Regions from separate parts of the Neobacillus sp. S1227 genome, predicted to be linked through region 2. Evidence: a T-box and tRNA genes for the amino acid it is inferred to sense, from the RefSeq annotation. Region 2 holds a T-box; the other holds one or more tRNA genes.
What was found. The T-box of region 2 lies ahead of serS (serine--tRNA ligase). A T-box ahead of a tRNA ligase gene usually reads a tRNA of that ligase, here a tRNA-Ser.

Region 1 (6,449 bases), 220 kb from region 2:
CTGTTTTTAATTCCAGTAACGTCGGATGGGCGACAGTGAAAAAAGGATTATCCGCCAGTAACAGTTGGTTATGCGACAGTAATAGGAAGTTATCCGCTGGCGTCGCGACAGTAACGAGAGGCTATACGACAGTAAGTGGGTCTTATCCGCCAATAATATCCGACAGTAACGAGAGCTCCTCCCTGCCTCTTAATAATGAAACGGCACTTTTAATTTGCTACAATGGATATAAAATGAATGGAGGAATAGTTAAGTGACCGAAACAGTAATAAAAGACGATCAGCTGTTAGGAAAAATTTCAGCTGAATTGGCAATCAGCCATAAACAAGTGAAAAATGTCATTTCCTTGCTGAATGAAGGAAATACAGTCCCATTCATCGCTCGCTATCGTAAAGAAATGACCGGTGCCCTAGATGAGGTGCAAATTCGAAATATTTTAGATCGCTGGCAATACATACAAAACCTCGAGCAAAGAAAAGAAGAAGTTCTCCGGATCATTGCGGAACAAGGAAAGCTGACCGAGGAACTCCAAAAAAGCATCGTAAAGGCTGAAAAGCTCCAAGAGGTGGAAGACCTATACCGTCCCTATAAACAAAAGAGACGAACCAAGGCTACAATAGCTAAAGAAAAAGGCTTAGAGCCGCTTGCGGAATGGCTGCTGACATTCCCAAAAGAAAGTGTTGAAGAAAAGGCGAAGGAATTTTTATCAGAAGAAAAAGAAGTTCTTACAATTGAAGAGGCGCTAGCCGGCGCAAAGGATATTGTTGCGGAAATGGTGTCTGACGATGCGGAGGGCCGAAAATGGATCCGCCGGGAAACCTTTAAATCCGGTGCGGTTGTCTCTGTTGTAAAGGAAGCGGAAAAGGACGAGAAAAACGTATACGAAATGTACTACGAATATGAAGAGCCTGTAAATAAAATTGTTCCTCACCGTATCCTTGCCTTAAACCGCGGTGAAAAAGAAGACATTCTAAGAGTGTATATCAAAATTAACCCAGATATTATCATCTCGTATTTGTCCAGAAAATGGGTTAAAAAGGAGCACTCACCGGCAGCTTCATTTGTATTGGAAGCAATCGAAGACGGCTATAAAAGATTAATCCAGCCATCAATTGAGCGAGAAATCCGCAGTGAGTTGACAGAAAAGGGGGAGACCCAAGCTATTCATATATTCTCAGAGAATTTGAGAAACCTTCTCCTCCAGCCGCCTTTAAAGGGAAAAATCGTTTTAGGTGTAGACCCTGCCTATCGGACAGGCTGTAAGCTGGCGGTTGTGGATGAAACCGGGAAGGTCTTAAAGATTGATGTCATTTACCCGCACCCGCCGAAGGCGAAACTTGAGGAAGCAAAAGACAAGTTTATTAAAATATTGCTGGACTATAAGGTTGAGATGGTTGCAATCGGAAACGGGACGGCTTCTAGAGAGACAGAGCAATTCGTAGCTGATATTTTAAAAGAAGTTGAGGGAGAAATCTTTTATCTAATTGTGAATGAAGCCGGGGCAAGTGTGTATTCTGCTTCCGATCTTGCAAGAGAGGAATTTCCGGACTTCCAGGTAGAAGAACGGAGTGCCGTGTCAATTGCCCGCCGTCTGCAGGACCCGCTTGCGGAATTGGTTAAAATAGATCCGAAATCAGTAGGTGTCGGCCAATACCAGCATGATGTATCGCAGAAACTTTTGTCCGAATCACTCCATTTCGTCGTGGAAACGGCAGTTAACCAGGTCGGCGTGAATGTGAATACTGCTTCATCTTCCTTACTTCAGTATGTCGCTGGCCTTAATAAAACAGCTGCCAATAATATTGTGAAAATGCGCGATGAGGAAGGGAAATTCACCAGCCGCTCGCAATTAAAAAAGGTTCCTCGCCTTGGTGCAAAGACCTATGAACAAGCGGTGGGCTTCCTGAGGGTATTAGATGGAAAACAGCCACTGGACCGGACCGGAATTCACCCGGAAAATTACAAAGAGGTAGAAAAACTACTTAAAAACCTTGGCTTTACAACGGCTCACCTAGGGTCTGAAGAGTTGAAATCTGCCTTGAACGGCCTTGATTTGAAGTCAGTTTCTGAAGAGTTGTCCATTGGTGAGTTAACATTGAAGGATATTGTTGACGCACTTGTAAGACCGGAACGTGATCCGCGTGACGACTTGCCGCGTCCGCTTTTGAAAAAAGATGTTCTAAAACTAGAAGACCTAAAATCCGGAATGGAGCTCCAAGGTACTGTTAGAAATGTTGTTGATTTCGGAGCTTTTGTAGATATTGGGGTTAAACAGGACGGGCTTGTTCATATTTCAAAACTAAGCAATCGATTCGTCAAACATCCGCTCGATATTGTTTCGGTAGGGGATGTAGTAACCGTCTGGGTAGATTCGGTTGATATGAAAAAAGGCCGGGTAGCCTTAACGATGCTTCCTCCAGCAAAATAATAAAAACTCGCTGATTGCGCGAGTCCGTTATGACGAAGAAAAAGGCATAGTTGAAATATATGTGTTAAAAAGCAAAAAGCGAAAACACTGCTTAGCAGTGTTTTTTTCTGTAAAAAAACCAGCATTGATTTAACAGCTTGATTTGATATCGATTTTTTTCATAAAATGCTCTTTTCATTTGGTTTTGAAACCAAGTAGGCATAAATCAAACCTCCCGAAAAGTTTCTCCACAAGGGTATATACAATATATGCTATAATAGGTTGTCACGTTCGCAAAGAAAGTGAGGGAACCTTAAATGAAGGATTTAGAGCTTCAATTGATGGTGGAAAAAATCTCATTGGAGTACTTTGGGAAGCCATTCAAACATAAGGCAACCTTTAATTCTCGGCTCAGATCAACTGGCGGCAGATACCTTTTGGGGACACATAATATCGAAATTAATAAAAAGTATTTGGAGCAGCTTGGCGAACAAGAATTAATTGGGATCATTAAACATGAGCTCGTTCACTATCATCTTCATCTTGAAGGTAAGGGATACAAGCATCGTGATTTAGATTTTAAAACACTCTTAAAAAAGGTGGGAGCACCAAGGTTTTGCAATCAGCTTCCGGATGCCCCAAAAAGAAAACGTAAAGCTAAAAAAATCCTTTTATATAAATGTACAAAGTGCAGTCTTCCATATCAGCGTAGAAGAAGCATAGATACAAGTCGCTATGTTTGTGGAAAGTGCAAAGGGAAATTAGAAAAGGTTAGAGAATATCTGTTGGAATGAAAGTTTGAAAAACCATTTATTTCTATGAAAGTTCGTATTGACTTTAGATAGAGACGTCATTATAATTTAAAGAGTCGATAGGGCAACACCTTATTAAACAACGTCATATTTGTTATTATTCCGCAGTAGCTCAGTGGTAGAGCTATCGGCTGTTAACCGATCGGTCGCAGGTTCGAATCCTGCCTGCGGAGCCATATTGGGGAAGTACTCAAGTGGCTGAAGAGGCGCCCCTGCTAAGGGTGTAGGTCGCGTAAGCGGCGCGAGGGTTCAAATCCCTCCTTCTCCGCCAGGTGAAAATATCGGCCCCTTGGTCAAGCGGTTAAGACACCGCCCTTTCACGGCGGTAACACGGGTTCGAATCCCGTAGGGGTCATCAGGAATGGGGAATGAATAAAGTCATTTCCTGTTTCTTTCTCTTTTAAAAAATAATATATATTGGGCTATAGCCAAGCGGTAAGGCAACGGACTTTGACTCCGTCATTCGTAGGTTCGAATCCTGCTAGCCCAGCCATTTTATGCGGGTGTGGCGGAATTGGCAGACGCACCAGACTTAGGATCTGGCGCCGCAAGGCGTGGGGGTTCGACTCCCTTCACCCGCACCAATAATTTCCTGTTGAAAAACTTCAGGAAACATGTTATGATTTTCTTTGTCACTAATTTAAAATGCGGTCGTGGCGGAATGGCAGACGCGCTAGGTTGAGGGCCTAGTGGTGGCAACACCGTGGAGGTTCAAGTCCTCTCGGCCGCACCAAAAAAACATGTTGACATCATAAATCGAATGTGTTAAGATATAAAAGTTGATTTAAAAGAGCGCCCGTAGCTCAATTGGATAGAGCGTCTGACTACGGATCAGAAGGTTATGGGTTCGACTCCTGTCGGGCGCGTTATAAAGTTCAACTCCAATATCGGGAAATAGCTCAGCTTGGTAGAGCACTTGGTTTGGGACCAAGGGGTCGCAGGTTCGAATCCTGTTTTCCCGACCATCATAATTTTATATGCGGGTGTAGTTTAGTGGTAAAACCACAGCCTTCCAAGCTGTTGTTGTGGGTTCGATTCCCATCACCCGCTCCACTTTAGAATGATAGTTCTTTGAAAACTAAACAAACAAAAACGTCAACAAACAATAATATTGGTTTCGAATGAAACAAAGCCAACGTAACATTTTTGAGCTAATCAACTCAACTTTATTGGAGAGTTTGATCCTGGCTCAGGACGAACGCTGGCGGCGTGCCTAATACATGCAAGTCGAGCGAATCAATAGGAGCTTGCTCCTGTTGATTAGCGGCGGACGGGTGAGTAACACGTGGGCAACCTGCCTGTAAGACTGGGATAACTTCGGGAAACCGGAGCTAATACCGGATAATTTCTTCCCTCGCATGAGGGAAGGTTGAAAGTCGGTTTCGGCTGACACTTACAGATGGGCCCGCGGCGCATTAGCTAGTTGGTGAGGTAACGGCTCACCAAGGCGACGATGCGTAGCCGACCTGAGAGGGTGATCGGCCACACTGGGACTGAGACACGGCCCAGACTCCTACGGGAGGCAGCAGTAGGGAATCTTCCACAATGGACGAAAGTCTGATGGAGCAACGCCGCGTGAGCGATGAAGGCCTTCGGGTCGTAAAGCTCTGTTGTCAGGGAAGAACAAGTATCGGAGTAACTGCCGGTACCTTGACGGTACCTGACCAGAAAGCCACGGCTAACTACGTGCCAGCAGCCGCGGTAATACGTAGGTGGCAAGCGTTGTCCGGAATTATTGGGCGTAAAGCGCGCGCAGGCGGTCCTTTAAGTCTGATGTGAAAGCCCACGGCTCAACCGTGGAGGGTCATTGGAAACTGGGGGACTTGAGTGCAGAAGAGGAAAGCGGAATTCCACGTGTAGCGGTGAAATGCGTAGAGATGTGGAGGAACACCAGTGGCGAAGGCGGCTTTCTGGTCTGTAACTGACGCTGAGGCGCGAAAGCGTGGGGAGCAAACAGGATTAGATACCCTGGTAGTCCACGCCGTAAACGATGAGTGCTAAGTGTTAGAGGGTTTCCGCCCTTTAGTGCTGCAGCTAACGCATTAAGCACTCCGCCTGGGGAGTACGGCCGCAAGGCTGAAACTCAAAGGAATTGACGGGGGCCCGCACAAGCGGTGGAGCATGTGGTTTAATTCGAAGCAACGCGAAGAACCTTACCAGGTCTTGACATCCTCTGACACTCCTAGAGATAGGAATTTCCCCTTCGGGGGACAGAGTGACAGGTGGTGCATGGTTGTCGTCAGCTCGTGTCGTGAGATGTTGGGTTAAGTCCCGCAACGAGCGCAACCCTTGATCTTAGTTGCCAGCATTCAGTTGGGCACTCTAAGGTGACTGCCGGTGACAAACCGGAGGAAGGTGGGGATGACGTCAAATCATCATGCCCCTTATGACCTGGGCTACACACGTGCTACAATGGATGGTACAAAGGGCAGCGAAGCCGCGAGGTGGAGCCAATCCCATAAAACCATTCTCAGTTCGGATTGCAGGCTGCAACTCGCCTGCATGAAGCCGGAATCGCTAGTAATCGCGGATCAGCATGCCGCGGTGAATACGTTCCCGGGCCTTGTACACACCGCCCGTCACACCACGAGAGTTTGTAACACCCGAAGTCGGTGGGGTAACCGTAAGGAGCCAGCCGCCTAAGGTGGGACAGATGATTGGGGTGAAGTCGTAACAAGGTAGCCGTATCGGAAGGTGCGGCTGGATCACCTCCTTTCTAAGGATATAAGCTGGACCTATGAGCCAGACAATACACGTTTGTTTGATTGTTTCTTGTTTGTTTAGTTTTGAGGGAATTATCTCTCAAAACTTTCGTTCTTTGAAAACTAGATAATCGTAAAAGAAGAAGTAACCAAGTAAGAACCGAGTAATCGCCATTTTAGTTTTTCTCTCTTATTTTTAAGAGTAAAAACCTTTTAGGTTAAGTTAGAAAGGGCGCACGGTGAATGCCTTGGCACTAGGAGCCGACGAAGGACGGGACTAACACCGATATGCTTCGGGGAGCTGTAAGTAAGCGCCGATCCGAAGATTTCCGAATGGGGAAACCCACTGTTCGTAATGGAGCAGTATCTTTACCTGAATACATAGGGTATTGATGGCAGACCCGGGGAACTGAAACATCTAAGTACCCGGAGGAAGAGAAAGCAAACGCGATTCCCTGAGTAGCGGCGAGCGAAACGGGAACAGCCCAAACCGAAAGGCTTGCCTTTCGGGGTTGTAGGACACTCAAC
Region 2 (7,845 bases):
ACTATATAGAAACAGGGGGATGTTCGTGAGCATTGTTATTGGAGGCATGATCGGTCTTGGCAAAACGAGTGTGGCGGACACTTTAAAAGCACACTTTCAGAATAATGGCATTGACAGCAAGGTTTTTTATGAAGCGGTGGATGACAATCCGATTCTCCCGCTTTACTATGAATTAACACAGGAAGAGTTAGAAGCAAGAAGAATTCCCTTCCTATTGCAATTATTTTTCTTAAATAAACGATTTAAAACAGTCAAGGATTGCATCAATTGGAAAAACCCTATTTATACTATTCAGGACCGTTCAATTTATGAAGATTGGTATTTTGCCTATGTAAATAAAAATTTAGGCCGAATTTCAGGACTCGAATTTAAAATATATGAAGAACTTGTTGATAATATGATGGAAGAATTAAAAGAACTTCCAAAAAAGGCTCCTGATTTAATGGTTTATTTAAAAGGATCGTTCGATACGGTGATTGATCGTATAATGGCCCGCGGACGCAGCTTTGAAATTAACCCGGAACTGAAGGAATATTATTTCGAGGTTTGGAAGGGCTATGATGAATGGGTCATGGAGCGCTATAATGCTAGTGAGGTATTGGTCATTGATATGGACACAACCGATGTGGTGAATAGTGAGGAAGACGCCAAACGGGTATGCCGAGAAGTAGAAGACAAACTAAAGGAAATTTTATATATAACAAAAGCACATATTGGATAATCCAGTATGTGCTTTTTTCTCAAAAAAAAATCCGTTACAAGGAATTGTAACGAATTTTCATCTCCAGTTTTTATGCGCGTTTTTTCTTGTGATGGCGGAGGAAGAGGGATTCGAACCCCCGCGCGGTTTAACCCGCCTGTCGGTTTTCAAGACCGATCCCTTCAGCCGGACTTGGGTATTCCTCCGTGACAACAGAAGTTAATTTATCATATATTTAATCCTGTGTCAACATTATTAAAATGCCACCAACAAAAAGGCGCTATTCAACTTGGTTATACATTGTTTATTGCGGCTTTATGACGTCACGTCCGCCCATATATGGACGCAGTACGTCTGGAATTACAACACTGCCGTCTTCCTGCTGGTAGTTTTCCAGAATAGCGGCAACCGTGCGGCCAATCGCGAGGCCTGAGCCATTGAGCGTATGCACATGCTCCGGTTTCGCCTTCGGATCACGGCGGAAGCGGATATTTGCCCGTCTTGCTTGGAACGCCTCAAAATTACTGCAAGAAGAAATTTCACGGTAAGTTCCATAGCTTGGGATCCACACTTCAATATCGTATTTTTTTGCTGCGGTAAAGCCCAGGTCGCCTGTACACATGCTTAACACACGGTATGGCAATTCAAGTAATTGAAGCACCTTTTCTGCATCAGCAGTCAGTTTTTCCAGCTCTTCATATGAATCCTCTGGCTTTACAAACTTCACAAGTTCAACCTTATTGAATTGATGCTGGCGAATCAAGCCTCTTGTGTCACGGCCTGCCGATCCTGCTTCGGAACGGAAGCAAGCGCTGTAGGCTGCAAAGCGGATTGGCAGCTCTTCACCGTTTAAAATTTCATCGCGATAATAATTAGTGACCGGCACCTCTGCGGTCGGTATTAGGAAGTAGTCCTCGCTTTCAATTAAGAAGGCATCCTCCTCAAACTTAGGCAACTGGCCGGTCCCGGTCATGCTAGTGCGATTTACCATATATGGAGGGAGAATCTCTGTATAACCATGCTCATCGACATGGAGGTCAAGCATGAAGCTTATTAACGCACGCTCAAGGCGGGCACCAAGACCTTTATAAAAAACAAAGCGGCTGCCTGTCACCTTACCTGCTCGTTCAAAATCAAGAATGCCTAAATGGTCTGCGACATCCCAATGTGGTTTCGCCTCAAAGCCGAACTCGCGGACTTGGCCCCATTTGCGGATTTCTACGTTATCATCTTCCGTCTCCCCAGTAGGCACAGTTTCATGGGGAATATTTGGGATGCTAAGCAATAATAGCTCTAATGTCTCTTCAACGCCTCTTAGTTCATCATCGAGTTTCTTAATGCGGTCGCCAACCTCACGCATTTCCTTGATAAGGTGATCAGCATCCTGCTTCTCACGTTTTAATACAGCAACCAGCTGAGAAACTTCATTCCGCTTGGATTTCAGCTTTTCCGCTTCGACAATTAATTCGCGCCGTTTAACGTCTAAATCCTCAAACCGGCCAAGGTCAGTTAAATCCTCACCGCGGTGCTGCAGCTTTTCTTTTACTTCGGCAAAATTGGCTCTTAGATACTTTAAATCCAACATGCATAAACACTCCTTAATACTTTTTTGAAAACAAAAAACTCCCGCCCCTAAAACAGGGACGAGAGTTAACCCGCGATACCACCCTGGTTGACAGACGAATCTGTCCACCTTAAAAATGTAACGGTTTTTCACCGAGAGTCCTTACTAGCCTCATGTGGATGAGGTGTTCCGCACTCTGCTCGAGGAGGGATTCACAAGTCTTATTCACCGGTTCACACCAGCCACCGGCTCTCTTTAGAATAAACCTCTTGCTACTGGTTCCTCTCATTGCTTTAGCTAATTTGTGATTTGTAATACATAGACTACTATATTTATTTACCAAACGCAACCAATTTATCCAGCTTTAACGGTAAGTAAATCATTTTTTTAAAATTTTGTTAGGGGAACTGCCCGTAAAAGCCCGATGGTTCCCTATACGGTCTGCTTTTGTTTTTTTGCCTCTTTTACCATCTCAACAAAATAAGCTGTCAAGCGATGGTCATCTGTTAATTCAGGGTGGAACGAACACCCTAAAAATTGCCCTTCACGTGCTAACACAATGCGGTCATTATGCTTCGAAAGAATCTCGACATTTTCGCCTGCCTCTACGATATGAGGAGCCCGGATAAAGACTGCAGGGAAATCACCCGCGACATCTTTCACCGCGAGGTCGGCCTCGAAGCTATCCACTTGGCGTCCGAAGGAGTTGCGTTCAACCGTAACGTCCATCACACCAAGATGAGGCTCACTGTATCCGACGATGTTTTTTGCCAAAAGAATAAGGCCTGCACATGTACCGAACATCGGTTTATCAGTCCGGGCAAATTCCTTTAAGGAATCCATAAAATCATATTTATCGATCAGGCGGCGCATGGTCGTGCTTTCTCCGCCAGGGAGAATAAGGCCATCAACGTCATTTAATTCCTCTTTATGTTTAATGGCAACGGCTTCGACGCCGCAAGCTTCTAATGATTGAATATGCTCGCGAACTGCTCCTTGTAATGCGAGAACGCCTACTTTAATCATAGTATTACCCCTTTTACCTAGATTAATGTCTAGTCAAAGCGCCTAAGGGTCACAAGCCAATCCGTCAAGAAGGCTCGTCTTGTGCCTGCCGACTCTGGTCAAGGCGCTTCCGCTTTTCGATCTTACCAGCCACGCTCCTGCATGCGAGCTTCAGGGGCTAATGAAGAAATTTCGATACCTTTCATTGGAGTTCCAAGATCCTTTGAAAGTTCTGCAATTAATTTATAGTCTTGGTAATGAGTTGTTGCTTCAACAATCGCTCTTGCAAACTTCGCAGGGTTTTCTGATTTAAAGATACCAGAGCCAACGAAGACGCCGTCTGCGCCTAATTGCATCATTAACGCCGCATCAGCAGGTGTTGCCACGCCACCGGCAGCAAAGTTAACAACAGGAAGGCGGCCATTGCGCTTAATTTCAAGCAATAATTCAAATGGTGCACCTAACAGCTTTGCTTCTGTCATAAGCTCATCTTCGTTCATGCTTACAACCTTACGAACCTGTGCGTTAACCTTGCGGATATGGCGGACAGCTTCTACAATGTTTCCAGTTCCCGGTTCGCCTTTTGTACGAAGCATAGATGCTCCTTCGCCAATACGGCGGGCAGCCTCGCCCAAGTCACGGCATCCGCATACAAATGGTACAGTAAAGTCACTCTTCAATAAGTGAAACTCTTCATCTGCAGGTGTTAATACTTCACTTTCATCGATATAGTCTACACCAAGTGCTTCAAGTACACGTGCTTCTACAATGTGGCCGATGCGAGCCTTAGCCATAACAGGGATTGAAACAGCGTTAAGGACCTCTTCGACAATTCGAGGATCTGCCATTCTAGCAACACCGCCAGCAGCACGAATATCAGAAGGTACACGCTCTAGCGCCATTACCGCTACTGCTCCCGCTTCCTCCGCAATTTTTGCCTGTTCTGCGTTAACAACGTCCATGATGACGCCGCCTTTTTGCATTTCTGCCATCCCGCGTTTTACCCGTTCCGTACCTGTTTTCATTTGTAAATCCCCCTTGTTTTTCCACGTTGAGAACGTTGATTATTTAGAAAATTCCTACTAATTAAGTTTGAATTATCTATTCCATAAAATCATTAAAGCAACAAAAAAGGATTCCTGTCAAGACAAGAATCCTTTCCAACATTTTACTTATTCATCCGATAGAGCTAATTAGAACCAGCCCTTAACAGTGGAGGAAATGCCTCCCCAGACATCACCGAAAAATCCTCCGATGCCCCGCATCATAAGGACGAACCAATTTGCCTTTTCAACATCTTGGGCTGCAATGACATCGGCTTGAACTTTGCCTTTAGCTTCCTCGGTTAAAAAGTTGACCTTATCGCCGTTTTTAGGCTCAATAGTTAAATAGCCGACCTTATCACCTTTTTTGATTGGTGCTGTTAGTTCACCTTTTTTGTTAATTTTATTTTTATCTAATACCAGTACCGGTTTATAGTTTTCCTTTTCGCCATTTTCAATAACCATATTAATGGCTGACTTTGTATAAACTTTTACCTGGTCATTCTTCCCCTTAATAACAGGTATCGTTTTATGGCCTTTTACCTGATAATGCTTTGGTACAATAGTTTCTTTTGTTGTATTGGCAAATGCATAGTCAAACATTTTCTTGGTCTCGTCAAAGCGGGCCTTATAGTCCCCTTTTCCGCTCGAATCTTTAGCATTTTGCACAACAGTGATAAACCGTTTGCCGTCGCGGCTGGCAGTACCGGTAAAACAGTAGCCGGCAAAATCAGTGGTACCCGTCTTAAGTCCGTCAACGCCTTTATATCCATAATCCAAAGATGGAAGCATCCAGTTCCAGTTGATCATATTAATTGCGTCAGAAGTGCCTTCTCGAAATGTTTTCTTCGGAATGCTGGCTGTCTTTAGCACTTCTGGATATTCATTGATTAGGTGGAAGGCAAGACTCGCCACTGCTCTTGGAGACATGACGTTTTCGTCCGTTTCACCGGTGCCTTCCGGATGCATGCCGCGATATTCAGCATTATTTAAACCTGATGAGTTTACAAATTTATAATCCTTTAAGCCTAACTTTTTGGCTTTTTCATTCATCATTTTCACAAAATTGGTTTCAGACCCGGCAATTGTTTCGGCAATAGCTATCGTTGCTGCATTTGCAGAATAAATGACCATGGCTTCATACAATTCGCGGATTTTATATGTGCCGTCCTGGCGCAATGGAACATTCGACAATGCGCGGTCTTGAGAAATTTTATAAACAAGATCACTAACGTTATATTCCTGATCCCATTTTACTTTTCCATGTTTAATGGCATCTAGTAAAAGATATTCAGTCATCATTTTTGTCATGCTGGCAATACCCATGACGGTATCAGCATTTTTTTCATATAACACTTTGCCTGATTCAGCATCTACTAATATAGCTCCGTCCGCGTTGATGTTTAACGCTGCGGCGGCTTCCGCTTTATCTTGGCCCATGCCGGCAAAAAGGCTGAAGAACAAAATTACGGCCATTGCACTGGCAAGATACTTTTTAAAAACATGTTTATTCACATTAACGCCCTCCATGATTTTTTACACTTTGGTTATTTTAACACAACTGCTTTATAAATCATAGAGAGAGCATCGAAGCATCTTACTGCCAATTTTGATAGACTGCTAGAAATAGATAGGGCTTTTTTCATACATACCAGTTGATTTCCACTCCACAAGGAATGATTGGTCAGCATAGGCAGCGCACGACTGAAAGCGGCAGCATTTAGGAGCAGGGGTAGGTCTTCGGCGGGAGTCGAGCCACGTTCCGCTCGAATCATCATACTAAAAAAATAAGAGCAGATTATAAAATCTGCTCTTTGCATTTGTTATTTACATTGAGTAGTTTGGTGCTTCTTTGGTGATTTGAACGTCGTGCGGGTGGCTTTCTCGTAAGCCGGCACCGGTCATTTTAACGAATTGAGCGTTCATTCGTAATTCTTCTAGGTTTTTCGTGCCACAGTAGCCCATACCAGCGCGTAAACCGCCGACTAATTGATAAATGGTATCTGCCAATGGTCCTTTGTATGGAAGGCGGCCTTCGATGCCTTCTGGGACAAACTTTTTATTGTCCTCTTGGAAATAACGGTCTTTAGAACCTTTTTCCATCGCTGCCACAGAACCCATGCCGCGATACACCTTAAAGCGACGGCCTTGGAAAATTTCCGTTTCCCCAGGGCTTTCTGTTACCCCGGCAAGCATGCTTCCCAACATCACGGCATGTCCACCTGCTGCCAAGGCTTTGACGATATCACCAGAGTATTTAATACCGCCGTCAGCAATAATCGTTTTCCCATACTTCATGGCTTCACCAGCACAATCATAAACAGCTGTTATTTGCGGTACACCGACACCCGCTACAACGCGTGTTGTACAAATTGATCCTGGTCCAATTCCAACCTTAACGACATCTGCTCCGGCTTCGATTAAGGCCCTGGTTCCCTCTGCAGTGGCTACGTTCCCGGCAATAATAGCAAGGTTAGGGTAGGTAGCTCTAATTTGCTTAACAGTATCTAACACACCCTTGGAGTGCCCGTGTGCGGTATCGACTACGATGACATCAACGTTCGCCTTCACCAGCTTGTCGATTCGTTTCATCGTATCACCTGTCACCCCTACTGCAGCTCCTGCTAATAGACGTCCTTGGCTGTCCTTTGCGGAATTTGGGAACTCAATCACTTTTTCAATATCCTTAATGGTGATTAAACCTTTTAACACTCCTTGATCATCCACAAGAGGCAGCTTTTCAATTTTATGTTTTTGAAGAATTTGTTCAGCTTCCTTCAATGTTGTCCCCACTGAAGCCGTAATCAGATTTTCCCTCGTCATAACATCAGAGATCTTGAAAGAGTAATCCTGAATAAAACGAAGGTCCCTGTTGGTGATAATGCCAACCAGACGCTGTTCCTCCATGTTGTTAACGATTGGAACACCTGAAATACGATATTTCCCCATTAGATGCTCGGCATCAAATACTTGGTGTTCAGGAGTCAAGAAAAACGGGTCAGTGATTACACCGCTTTCTGAACGCTTAACCTTTTCAACCTGTTCGGCCTGCTGCTCGATGGTCATGTTCTTATGAATAATCCCTAGACCGCCTTGGCGGGCCATAGCAATTGCCATTTCAGATTCCGTGACTGTGTCCATACCTGCACTTATAACTGGAATATTTAGTTTTACCGCAGGAGTTAACTCAACCTGCAAATTCACGTCGCGTGGCAGCACCTCTGATTTGCCAGGAATCAATAATACATCATCAAACGTTAATCCTTCTTTTGCAAACTTACTTTCCCACATATTAACAGCCTCCAGGTCAAAAAATATTATTTGTAGGTTATCAATTGGACAAAATACTGTCAAGGAAGAAATATTAGTAAGATTTTTCTGAAAAAGGTGATCCGCTTTGAAAACGCCATTTAAAGGCTGGAAAAATTACTCATGCTTTTTTTCAGCAGAATACTGTCAGCGCTATTTGAAAAATAGCTATCTAAAGGGGAATATTGAGAATCCTGAACAAAAGAGCTATGAAAATGGATATG

Region 1: it encodes a tRNA-Ser, which carries the amino acid that the T-box ahead of serS (serine--tRNA ligase) is inferred to sense. The anticodon was not compared.

Annotation. Positions count from the first base shown of each region.
Region 1 covers NZ_AP038276.1:240,652-247,100, forward strand. Annotated here, with positions in the region: gene ACZ5AE_RS01305 (Tex family protein) at 254-2,428, shown strand; gene cmpA (cortex morphogenetic protein CmpA) at 2,520-2,630, opposite strand; gene ACZ5AE_RS01315 (SprT family protein) at 2,725-3,201, shown strand; tRNA gene ACZ5AE_RS01320 (tRNA-Asn) at 3,321-3,395, shown strand; tRNA gene ACZ5AE_RS01325 (tRNA-Ser) at 3,400-3,490, shown strand; tRNA gene ACZ5AE_RS01330 (tRNA-Glu) at 3,503-3,574, shown strand; tRNA gene ACZ5AE_RS01335 (tRNA-Gln) at 3,638-3,712, shown strand; tRNA gene ACZ5AE_RS01340 (tRNA-Leu) at 3,719-3,803, shown strand; tRNA gene ACZ5AE_RS01345 (tRNA-Leu) at 3,867-3,952, shown strand; tRNA gene ACZ5AE_RS01350 (tRNA-Arg) at 4,012-4,085, shown strand; tRNA gene ACZ5AE_RS01355 (tRNA-Pro) at 4,108-4,184, shown strand; tRNA gene ACZ5AE_RS01360 (tRNA-Gly) at 4,199-4,272, shown strand; rRNA gene ACZ5AE_RS01365 (16S ribosomal RNA) at 4,386-5,935, shown strand; rRNA gene ACZ5AE_RS01370 (23S ribosomal RNA) at 6,138-6,449, shown strand, end outside.
Region 2 covers NZ_AP038276.1:15,734-23,578, reverse strand. Annotated here, with positions in the region: gene ACZ5AE_RS00105 (deoxynucleoside kinase) at 1-9, shown strand, start outside; gene ACZ5AE_RS00100 (deoxynucleoside kinase) at 26-721, shown strand; tRNA gene ACZ5AE_RS00095 (tRNA-Ser) at 814-906, opposite strand; gene serS (serine--tRNA ligase) at 1,005-2,285, opposite strand; T-box leader at 2,337-2,562, opposite strand; gene pdxT (pyridoxal 5'-phosphate synthase glutaminase subunit PdxT) at 2,697-3,290, opposite strand; gene pdxS (pyridoxal 5'-phosphate synthase lyase subunit PdxS) at 3,413-4,294, opposite strand; gene ACZ5AE_RS00075 (serine hydrolase) at 4,463-5,788, opposite strand; gene guaB (IMP dehydrogenase) at 6,140-7,603, opposite strand; gene ACZ5AE_RS00065 (YaaC family protein) at 7,710-7,845, shown strand, end outside.